DNA from 2 places in the Actinomyces bouchesdurhonensis genome. Region 2 is predicted to be linked to the other one. Evidence: riboswitches for the same ligand, from Rfam matches in the RefSeq annotation. Region 2 holds a riboswitch; the other holds the start of a gene.
What was found. Region 2 has a riboswitch for ZMP and ZTP ahead of purH (bifunctional phosphoribosylaminoimidazolecarboxamide formyltransferase/IMP cyclohydrolase). Riboswitches for the same ligand answer to the same signal wherever they lie in the genome.
Positions count from the first base shown of each region.

Region 1: it holds a riboswitch for ZMP and ZTP, as region 2 does, so the genes downstream of both, glyA (serine hydroxymethyltransferase) here and purH (bifunctional phosphoribosylaminoimidazolecarboxamide formyltransferase/IMP cyclohydrolase) in region 2, are expected to answer to the same signal.

Region 1 is NZ_CAUTSL010000031.1:20,411-25,367, forward strand. Features, by position in the region: gene RYL44_RS06530 (WecB/TagA/CpsF family glycosyltransferase) at 1-602, shown strand, start outside; gene RYL44_RS06535 (sugar transferase) at 1,463-2,158, opposite strand; ZMP/ZTP riboswitch at 2,466-2,552, shown strand; gene glyA (serine hydroxymethyltransferase) at 2,591-3,880, shown strand; gene RYL44_RS06545 (bifunctional methylenetetrahydrofolate dehydrogenase/methenyltetrahydrofolate cyclohydrolase) at 3,877-4,785, shown strand; gene RYL44_RS06550 (exodeoxyribonuclease III) at 4,923-4,957, shown strand, end outside.
Region 2 is NZ_CAUTSL010000006.1:60,983-65,939, forward strand. Features, by position in the region: gene sucD (succinate--CoA ligase subunit alpha) at 1-646, shown strand, start outside; gene RYL44_RS02110 (cell division protein PerM) at 720-2,210, shown strand; ZMP/ZTP riboswitch at 2,289-2,373, shown strand; gene purH (bifunctional phosphoribosylaminoimidazolecarboxamide formyltransferase/IMP cyclohydrolase) at 2,398-4,236, shown strand; gene RYL44_RS02120 (biotin transporter BioY) at 4,385-4,957, shown strand, end outside.

The sequences.
Region 1 (4,957 bases), on a different contig from region 2:
TGAGCACCATCGGGTTCGATGGCACGTTCCTTCAGATGCGTCTACGCGCCGCTGGGTACAACGTTGCCCGTACGTCCACGGACCTCGTGTTGCCTTACGTCTTCGATCGCCTCGAGGACGGCACTCGGATCACCGTGATCGGTACGACCGTGGAGGCCGGCCAGGCCGTCGCACAGCGGCTGAGCCGCTTTAACGTTCAACACATCGACGGATACGACGGGCTGCGTCGACTGAAGGCTAACCCGTCGATCCTGACGGACTTCCATCCGCGTCTGGCGATTGTCGGACTCGGGGCTGGTCTCCAGGATGTCGTCGCTGCATGGGTGCTGGAGCAAGTACCGGATGTGTCAGTGTGCGTGGCGGGTGGTTGGATAGACCAGTATGCGAAAGCCGCCGAGGACTACTTCCCCGACTGGGTACACAATGCTCGGCTTGGCTGGGCCTGGCGCATTGCGCATGAACCCAAGCGCCTGACGAAGCGTTACACCATCGAGGCCTTGGACTTCATCGCGCACTGGCCGCAGCTGATTCGTCGGCTTGAAGCGATGGGCAGTTTCGACGAGCTCGGTCTCGTCGTCTCGCAGGGTGCTTCCAAGGTGTGAGTAATTCGCGCTAAGTGAGGCTGGGGTGCGCGGGCTGAACTCGATGAGGGTTCGGCCCGCGCACCCGTCTGTAGGATGATCGGCGAATCGTCGCGTGGATCTCGAACGCGACGACGGAGCGAAGGGAGTCCTTCCAGAGGATTACACCCGCTCTGTCGTTCTTGAACGTGCTATGGCGTACCGGGACTAGCTATGTGGCACATAGCCGCTAATCCGCGCGGGGGTCTTCTGTCGTGAGCGTTGGCGGGGCGGTCTGCGGTCGCATTTGGGTGTTAACGCGCGCGATAGCGGGTTAGCGCTCTAAGGAGCGGGTTCACGTGTCAGTGGCGCACCGCTCGAGACTCCTAGCCGCGCTCTCGGGATACGACAAGCCCCAGCTGTGAGCTGCTGCGACTGCCGTTGTTGTGTCCTAACCAGCAGCAGCTTTTGACGGGGTGAGTTCGTTGGACGCGAAGCGGTCTGTCTAACGACCGTATCGGTGATGCTGGCGACGACTTGCGTCGGCATCCTTGGTATCTGGAAGGTGCTGGGTATCGTCGGTTCGGTGTCCATGGTGGTCAGGTATTATGACGCGTGCGACCATGATTCTTCTTGTATTGGCAGATGGACGCTGGAGCCGCACTGGAGTCTGGAGTGGGGGTGGCGCGGGTGGTTCGTCTCAGAAGCAAGCCCCCTTTGAGATTTACGGTAACCGTTATTTAGGTTTTGTCACGGTCGTCGAAAGGGGATAAGCCGTCTTTCGATGGTGGGGTGTGAAACGCTGCAGGACACTGGTTGTGCTGGGTCTGTAGAGCATAGTTAAGGGTGTGGCCCGAGCCGAAAGGCTCGGGCCACACCCCGTCACACACACGCAGAAAGGGTCAGTAGGCTCCCTCGTGACGCAGCAGAGCAGGGACTGTCTGCAGCATGATCCACGCATCAAGCGTGAGGGAGCGGTGCTGGGCGTAGGACAGGTCCAGGTGGACCGTCTCATCCCAGGAGAGGTTGGAGCGCCCCGAAATTTGCCAGAGGCCGGTGATGCCCGGGCGGACGGCGAACTTGCCCATGACGCGAGGCTCGTACTGTGCAACTTCGCTGGGCAGCGGCGGGCGCGGCCCGACGAGCGACATGTCGCCCCGGAGAACGTTGAAAAGCTGGGGTAGTTCGTCGATCGAGGTCTTGCGGAGGAAGGCGCCGATTCGCGTTACGCGCGGGTCGTTCGCCATTTTAAACATGATCGAATTTCCTGCGCTGGCATCGGCCTCATTGGCCTCCATGAGAGAGGCCTTCATGGCTTCGGCATCAACGCGCATGGTGCGGAACTTAAACATGGTAAAAGTCGTACCGTCGAGGCCCACTCGCTTCTGTGTGAAGAATGCGGGACCGCCGTCGCTCAGGCGCACCGCTAGAGCGACGATAATCCACACCGGAATCAGCATGATAATGCCGAGAAGTGAGGCGATAACATCGCACATGCGCTTGATAGCGCTGTCGGCGGATGCGGCTAAATCGGACGCGTGCTCGTATGCCAGAGCCGTCGAGGCGGCGCGCGCACTTGGCTTCGTCAAAGTTGTCATCTGTGCCTCTTCCTTCTACTTCCTCAAACTCAAATACTGTAGGTCGGTTAGAGGAGTGTTCCCCTCTAGATTGGGACATTTACTGGGTAAACGACCCGATCTCGACTCAGTCACCGTTAGGTGTTAACCCTAGTCTATCCATACGGTTAACTTAGTTGCTAACCAAAGGGTTAAGTACAAGCGAAAATGGGCTGTGATTTCGTGCACCAGATACTTGTTGCTGACGCCTCACGGTCGCATGGTGACCAAATGGTAGCATCCTGACACGATGGAAGAATGCGCAGCTCACGGCTGCGAGATAGACTTGATAGCGTGTCGTGACTGGCGATTTGAGGTGGGCCACCACCGGGGAGCGACGCGTTGGCATCGATAGCCGCCCGCCTGGGCTAGAAGTTGCTGTTATCACACTCGAATGATCAACAGGAGAACCCGATGGATTCCCTCAACGACATGACGCTGGCGCAGCTCGACCCTGAGATTCAGGCGGTGCTGGATGCTGAACTGGGCCGCCAGCGCGAGACTCTCGAAATGATCGCCTCGGAAAACTTCGTTCCGCGCGCTGTCCTTCAGGCGCAGGGGTCTGTTCTGACTAACAAGTACGCTGAGGGCTACCCGGGGCGCCGCTACTACGGGGGCTGCGAGTTTGTGGACGTCGCAGAGTCCCTCGCGATCGAACGCGCCAAGCAGGTGTTTGGTGGCGACTACGTCAACGTCCAGCCTCACGCCGGTGCTCAAGCAAATGCGGCAGCGCTCATGGCGATGGCTAACGTTGGCGATCCGATCCTCGGCCTGTCGTTGGCTCACGGAGGCCACCTCACTCACGGCATGCGCTTGAACTTCTCGGGTAAGCACTACAAGGCGGTCGCTTACGAGGTAGACCGCGAGACGATGCGCATCGAGCCTGAAAAGGTTCGTGAAGCGGCTCTCGCTGAGCGTCCCCGCGTCATCATCGCCGGCTGGTCCGCGTACCCTCGTCACCTCGACTTCCAGGCCTTCCGGGACATTGCTGACGAGGTCGACGCTGCCCTGTGGGTGGACATGGCGCACTTCGCGGGACTTGTGGCAGCCGGCCTGCATCCGAACCCGGTGCCCTACGCCGACGTTGTGACGACGACGGTTCACAAGACCCTGGGCGGACCTCGTTCCGGCATGATCTTGTCGTCGCGTGGCGAGCGATGGGGTAAGAAGCTCAACAGCGCCGTGTTCCCCGGCCAGCAGGGTGGCCCTCTCATGCACGTGGTTGCAGCCAAGGCGATCGCCATGAAGGTCGCGCAGACTGAAGAGTTCAAGGACCGTCAGCGCCGCACCCTCGAGGGCGCACAGATCCTGGCGGAGCGCCTCGGAGCTGACGATGCGAAGAAGGCAGGTATTAAGCTGGTCACCGGTGGTACGGACGTGCACCTGGTGCTCGTCGACCTGGTTGAGTCTGAACTCAACGGCAAGCAGGCGGAGGATCTGCTGCATGAAGTGGGCATTACGGTTAACCGCAACGCGGTCCCCTTCGATCCCCGCCCGCCGGTCGTCACCTCGGGTCTGCGTATCGGCACGCCGGCCCTCGCGACGCGCGGCTTCGATGCTGAAGACTTCGCCGAAGTCGCGGACATTATCGGCACGACGCTCACGCAGGGCGCGTCCGGTGGCAACGTTGAGGTGGATGCCCTGCGCGCACGCGTCAAGAGGCTGACGGACAAGCATCCTCTGTATGCGGGGCTCGAGCAGTGAGGGCCCCCTGGGCGGGGCCCGCGGGGGTCCTGGATGGGACCGCGACCGCGTCGGCGATTAAGGCGGAGCTCAAGGAACGCGTCAACAGGCTGCGCGAGGTCGGGGCTGTCCCAGGCCTCGGCACAATCCTGGTGGGAGAGGACCCTGGGTCTGTCGCATACGTCGCGGGCAAGCATCGTGACTGCGCTGAGATTGGTGCACAGTCGATCCGCGTGGACCTGCCTGCCGACGCTACGCAGGAACAGGTGGAGGCCGCGATCGATCAGCTCAACGCGGATCCGGCGTGCACGGGCTACATCGTTCAATTGCCGCTTCCGCGGGGCATCGATGCGAACGCGGTCCTCGAGCGTATCGACCCAGCGAAGGACGCTGACGGGCTACACCCGATGAATCTGGGGCGCCTCGTGTTGCGTGGCTCTGGTCCGATCGACTCGCCGCTGCCCTGTACGCCGCGCGCGGTCATCGAGCTGGTGGAACGTCACGGGATCGACTTGGCCGGCAGGAACGTGTGCGTCATCGGGCGTGGCGTGACGGTTGGCCGGTCGATCGGTCTGCTCCTCATGCGCAAGGAAGTGAACGCGACGGTTGACGTGTGCCACACGGGTACCAGGAACCTGGCTGATCACGTGCGCCGGGCGGACGTGATCGTCGCAGCAGCGGGTTCAGCTGGAATCATCACTCCCGACATGGTGGCTCCCGGCGCGGTTGTCCTGGACGTGGGCGTGAGTCGTGTGAAGGACGCCGACGGTAAGGCTCGTCTGAAGGGCGATGTCGCCGACGGTGTCGATCAGGTTGCCAGCTGGCTCAGCCCGAACCCGGGTGGAGTTGGCCCGATGACGCGTGCGCTGCTGGTCACGAACGTCGTTGAGGCGGCGGAGCGCCAGGCGGGTCTCGGCTCCCGGTAGCCCCCAGTAGGCGTTATGTTCGTCGGTACGTGTCGGCGAATGTGTGAGCGCGTGCCAGGCGCGGCGAGGGAACTCATTCCCTCGCCGCGCCTTCATGTTCGGGTACGCTGAAGAAACACTCGCTTGAAGGAGAATCGATGACTCTGACGGTAACGACAGTGAATCTGAATGG
Region 2 (4,957 bases):
CCCGGCCTTTGCGAAGGGCGCCGCCCTGGAAGCCATCGAGGCGGGCATCGAGACGATTGTCCTTATCACCGAGGGCATCCCCGTGCACGATTCCACGATCGTCGTCGAGCGTGCGCTCGCGGCGGGAGTGCGCCTGATCGGCCCGAACTGCCCCGGCATCATCTCGCCCGGGCAGGCGAACCTGGGTATCACCCCAGCGGACATTACGGGCCCGGGCCGCTTGGGTCTGGTCTCGAAGTCGGGCACGTTGACGTACCAGCTCATGTACGAGCTGCGCGACTTTGGTTTCACGACGTGCTTGGGTATTGGTGGTGACCCGGTTGTGGGCACTACCCACATTGATGCGCTTGCTGCTTTTGAGGCTGATCCGGACACTGATCTTGTCGTCATGATTGGTGAGATTGGCGGTGATGCTGAGGAGCGCGCGGCCGCGTGGATTCAGGAGAATATGACGAAGCCTGTCGTCGCTTACATTGCGGGATTCACCGCTCCGGAGGGTAAGACGATGGGGCATGCGGGCGCGATTGTGTCGGGTTCGTCGGGTACGGCGGCGGCGAAGGCGGAGGCGCTCGAGGCCGTGGGCGTGCGCGTGGGTCGCACTCCCTCGCAGACGGCGCAGATTGCGCGCGAGATTCTCTCTCGATAACGTCACAGCTCTAATCGGCTCGGGGTCGGCGCGCAGTGTCGCGGCCCCGGGCTGATTCTGTCACTATGGGCTTGTGAGCGAGCGTATCAGAGAAGTACCGAGTCCTCGGCGGACAACGACCACGTACGTGGCGGACCGTGCGACTATTCGCGTTGCTGTCCCCAAGGGATGGGCGCGTGGTGTCTTGGCCGGTCTGGAGGCGGCTTTTGCGGGCTGGGCGTTGACCACGGTTCTGACGATGCTTGCCTACCTGTCGCTGCGTTCGAACACGTGGATGAATGACACGACTCCGCGCGACGCGCTTGGTTTGGGCGGTGACCTGTGGGTCGCTGTTGTGGGTGGTACTTCGGTGGTCCAGGGAGTGCACTATCGGGCAATTCCCACCCTGGTTGGTGTGTTCCTCGTTGTTCTCCTGCGTTTACTGTTGCGAACGACGGCGGGTTTTCCTCGCTCGTCCGCGCTTTTTGCGGTTCCGGGTTTCCTGTTCACGTCGTGGTTTCTCTCGGGTGCTTCTGGCTCGCATTCTCAGTGGTGGACGGGTACGGTTGGCGCGGTTCTTATCCCTTTGGTCGGTTCTCTTTGGTTTATCGCTTCCAGTTTTTCGCGTGACAGTGATGCGCCCGCGATGCAGCATTGGATTTCCGGCGGTTTTAAAATGGGTGGCCTGTTTGCGGCGGCGACGGTCGTGGCGTCGTCGGTGGCGGCTGTGGTCGCGCTTGTGGCCGGTTGGGATCGGATGGGTGGCATTCAGGAGCTGTTGGGGGCGTCGTCTGGGGTGGATAGTGCGTTTATTGTTGGCGTGCAGGTGTGTTTTGCGCCCACTGTGATGGCGTGGGCTGCGGCTTGGTGGTCGGGCGTGGGCTTTATGACGGCGACGGATTCGTTGCATTCGCCGACGGTGGTTGGTCCTGGCCCGATTCCGCCGATTCCGCTGTTGGGTGCGGTTGCGCAGACGGCGCCTGGTAACTGGGTGCTGTTGGTTCCGGTTGCGCTTGGCGTGGTGCTTGGTGTGGTGTCGTCGCGTGTTTTCCGGCGTTCGCATGTGCTGCATCAGTGCGCGCAGGGGGTGTTGGCTTCGTGTGTGTTCGCTTTGGTGGTTGCGCTGTGGATGTGGAGTGCGACGATGAGTCTGGGTTCGGTGCGTCTGGCGTCGATGGGTCCACGTGTCGGGTGGGTGACGTTGGCGTTGTGCTTGGAGGTTGCGTTGCCGGCGACGTTGGTGGCGTTGGCGACGCATCCGACGACGCGTGCGCTCGTGGGGCAGGGTGCTGGCCGCGTGCGCAGTGAGGGGGAGGCTTTGCGGCGGCGTCGCGCGGAGCGTTTGTCTCGTGAGGCTGCCACGGCCTCGTTGATTGATCGGGAGGAGCGTGACTCCGCGTCTGGCGCGGACGAGGCTTGGGCTGAGGCTTCCGCGCCCGCGGCGACGGGGGACACAACCGCGGGCGCCGAGGCTGGGGAGGAGCCGGTGGGGTTGGGCGCCGAATCCGCGCAGGGGGGCGTGGGCGAGGGCGTGAAGGAGTCAGGCGAGGCACTGGCGGGCGATCGGGACCAGGGTGGTGCGTGAGGCGTGCCGCGTTGGGGGGTGATCGTGACGCGGTCGACCCCTGCGGGCGGCTGACGTGGGCTGTGGCCTGAACTAAACTGGAGGTGCCGTGACTGGCGAGGGTGGATTACCACCGGGGAGCGGCTGCATGTCCCGCGTGGCGTCGCCCGCCTGGGCGCCGGGGTTTGGCTCTCGACCTGGAGGAACTATGTCCGTCTCCTTGGACAATCTAGAACCCATTGACGTGCGCCCGATTAAGCGGGCCCTGTTTTCTGTGTATGACAAGACGGGGCTGGAGGAACTGGCGCGTGCGCTGGGCGAGGCCGGCGTGGAGATTGTCTCCACGGGTTCGACGGCCGCGCGTATTGCCGCTGCTGGCGTGGCTGTGACCCCGGTTGAGGACGTGACTGGTTTCCCGGAGGTGTTGGAGGGGCGTGTGAAGACTCTGCATCCCTTTATTCATTCCGGTATTCTGGCCGATCAGCGTAAGGCTGCGCATCGCGAGCAGATCGCGCAGCTGGGTATCAAGGCGTTCGACCTGGTCGTGTGCAACCTGTACCCGTTCCAGGACACGGTTGCGTCGGGTGCTTCTTTCGATGAGTGCGTCGAGCAGATTGACATCGGTGGCCCGTCCATGGTGCGCGCGGCCGCGAAGAATCACCCGTCGGTCGCGGTCGTGACCTCCCCGGAGCGTTACGCGGATGTGGCGGGGGCTGTGGCGGGGGAGGGGTTCACTCTTGAGCAGCGCCGCGAGCTGGCGGCCGAGGCTTTCGCGCATACGGCGACTTACGATCTGGCGATCGCCGGATGGTTTGCCGATCAGCTGGATTGTGGGGATGTGCGCGAGACCCTTGACGAGGCCGCCGAGTCTCATTTGGATGCTTCCGATGCCGCGTTCTTGGAGTCTCTGGGCTACCAGGCCGAGGAAGACTACGTGGTGGAGGCTCCCGAGGAGGGGCAGGCCTTCGGCATGCCCGTGTTTGTGGCTGACGCGTTCGAGCGCGTGGAGTCGCTGCGCTACGGCGAGAACCCGCATCAGGGCGCGGCCGTGTACCGCGAGATCGACGAGTCCTTCGAGGATGAGGGGGCCGACGACGAGGCCTTGGCGCCGGGTATCGCGAACGCGCGCCAGCTGCATGGCAAGGCCATGAGCTACAACAACTACACGGACGGCGATGCGGCCCTGCGCGCCGCCTACGATCACGAGCGTCCGTGCGTGGCGATCATCAAGCACGCGAACCCCTGCGGCATTGCGGTGGCGGACGACGTGGCCGAGGCGCACCGCCTCGCGCACGCCTGCGACCCGGTGTCGGCGTTCGGCGGCGTGATCGCCGTGAACCGTCCGGTGAGCGTGGAGCTGGCCCGCCAGATCGTCCCGATCTTCACCGAGGTCGTGCTGGCGCCCGATTACGAGGAGGGCGCGCTCGAGGTGCTGAGCGCGAAGAAGAACCTGCGCGTCCTGCAGGTTGAGCCCCCGGCTCGCGGCTCGTACGAGTTCAAGCAGATCAGCGGCGGCCTGTTGGTCCAGGAGCGCGACGATATTGACGCGCCCGGCGATTCCCCGGAGAAATGGACGCTTGCGGCCGGCGCTCCCGCCGACGAGGCGACGCTGGCGGATCTGGAGTTCGCGTGGCGCACGGTGCGCGCGGTGCGCTCGAACGCGATCCTGCTGGTCAAGGACGGCGCCTCGGTGGGCGTGGGCATGGGCCAGGTGAACCGCGTGGACTCGTGCAAGCTGGCGGTCGAGCGCGCGAATACGCTGGGTTCGCGCTCGACGGGTGACGCGGCGGCCTCCAACGTGGACAGCGCGGGTGGCGCTCGCGCCTCCGAGGTTGTGGCCGAGGCTCCTGAGCAGCGTTCCATCGGTGCGGTCGCCGCGTCGGATGCGTTCTTCCCCTTCGCCGATGGTCTGCAGGTGCTCATCGACGCGGGCGTGAAGGCGGTCGTCCAGCCCGGTGGTTCCGTGCGTGACCAGGAGTCGATTGACGCTGCGAACGCCGCGGGCATCACGATGTACCTGACGGGCACGCGTCACTTCGCGCACTGATCATTCCTGTTCGTGGGTTCCGGGGGGGCGGGCGCCGGTGTGGCGCTCGCCCCCTGTGATGTGCTTGGGTGTGCTTGACAGGGCAGCAGCAACAACATATCGTTCAATTATTGAATTAAAGGCCGTTGGTCCCGTCGAAAGGTTTCGTATGTCCACGCTGACCGCCGCACCTGCCATCTCCACTCGTCAGAACCGCGTCCTCGCCGACCGGTTCGGCGGCACGATCGTCCGCGAGATCGCGCTCGTCGCCGCTGGCACGATCGCTATGATCGTCTTGGCCCGTATCTCGGTTCCGCTGCCTTTCACACCGGTGCCCGTCTCGCTGGGTACCCTCGGCGCCCTGTCCGTGGGCGCGACCCTGGGCGCCCGCCGAGGCCTCGTCTCCGTCGCCGCCTACGCCTTGCTCGGCATTGCGGGCGCTCCGGTCTTCACGGGCACGAACGTCGGTTGGGCCTTTGCGTCTTTCGGCTACATCCTCGGCTACCTCTTGGTCGCCGCGATCGCAGGAGCGGCCGCCCAGCGCGGCGCCGATCGTCGCGTGCTCACCATGGCGCCGACCGCCCTCGTCTCCCTCTTCTCCGTGTACATCGCGGGTCTGGCCTGGATGATTCCTTTCGCGCACATGACGGTTGCGCAGGGGCTGGCCAAGGGTTTCGTGCCCTTCATTGTCGGCGACCTGATCAAGGCCGCCGTCGCCGCCGGGCTCTTCCCGGTGCTGCGT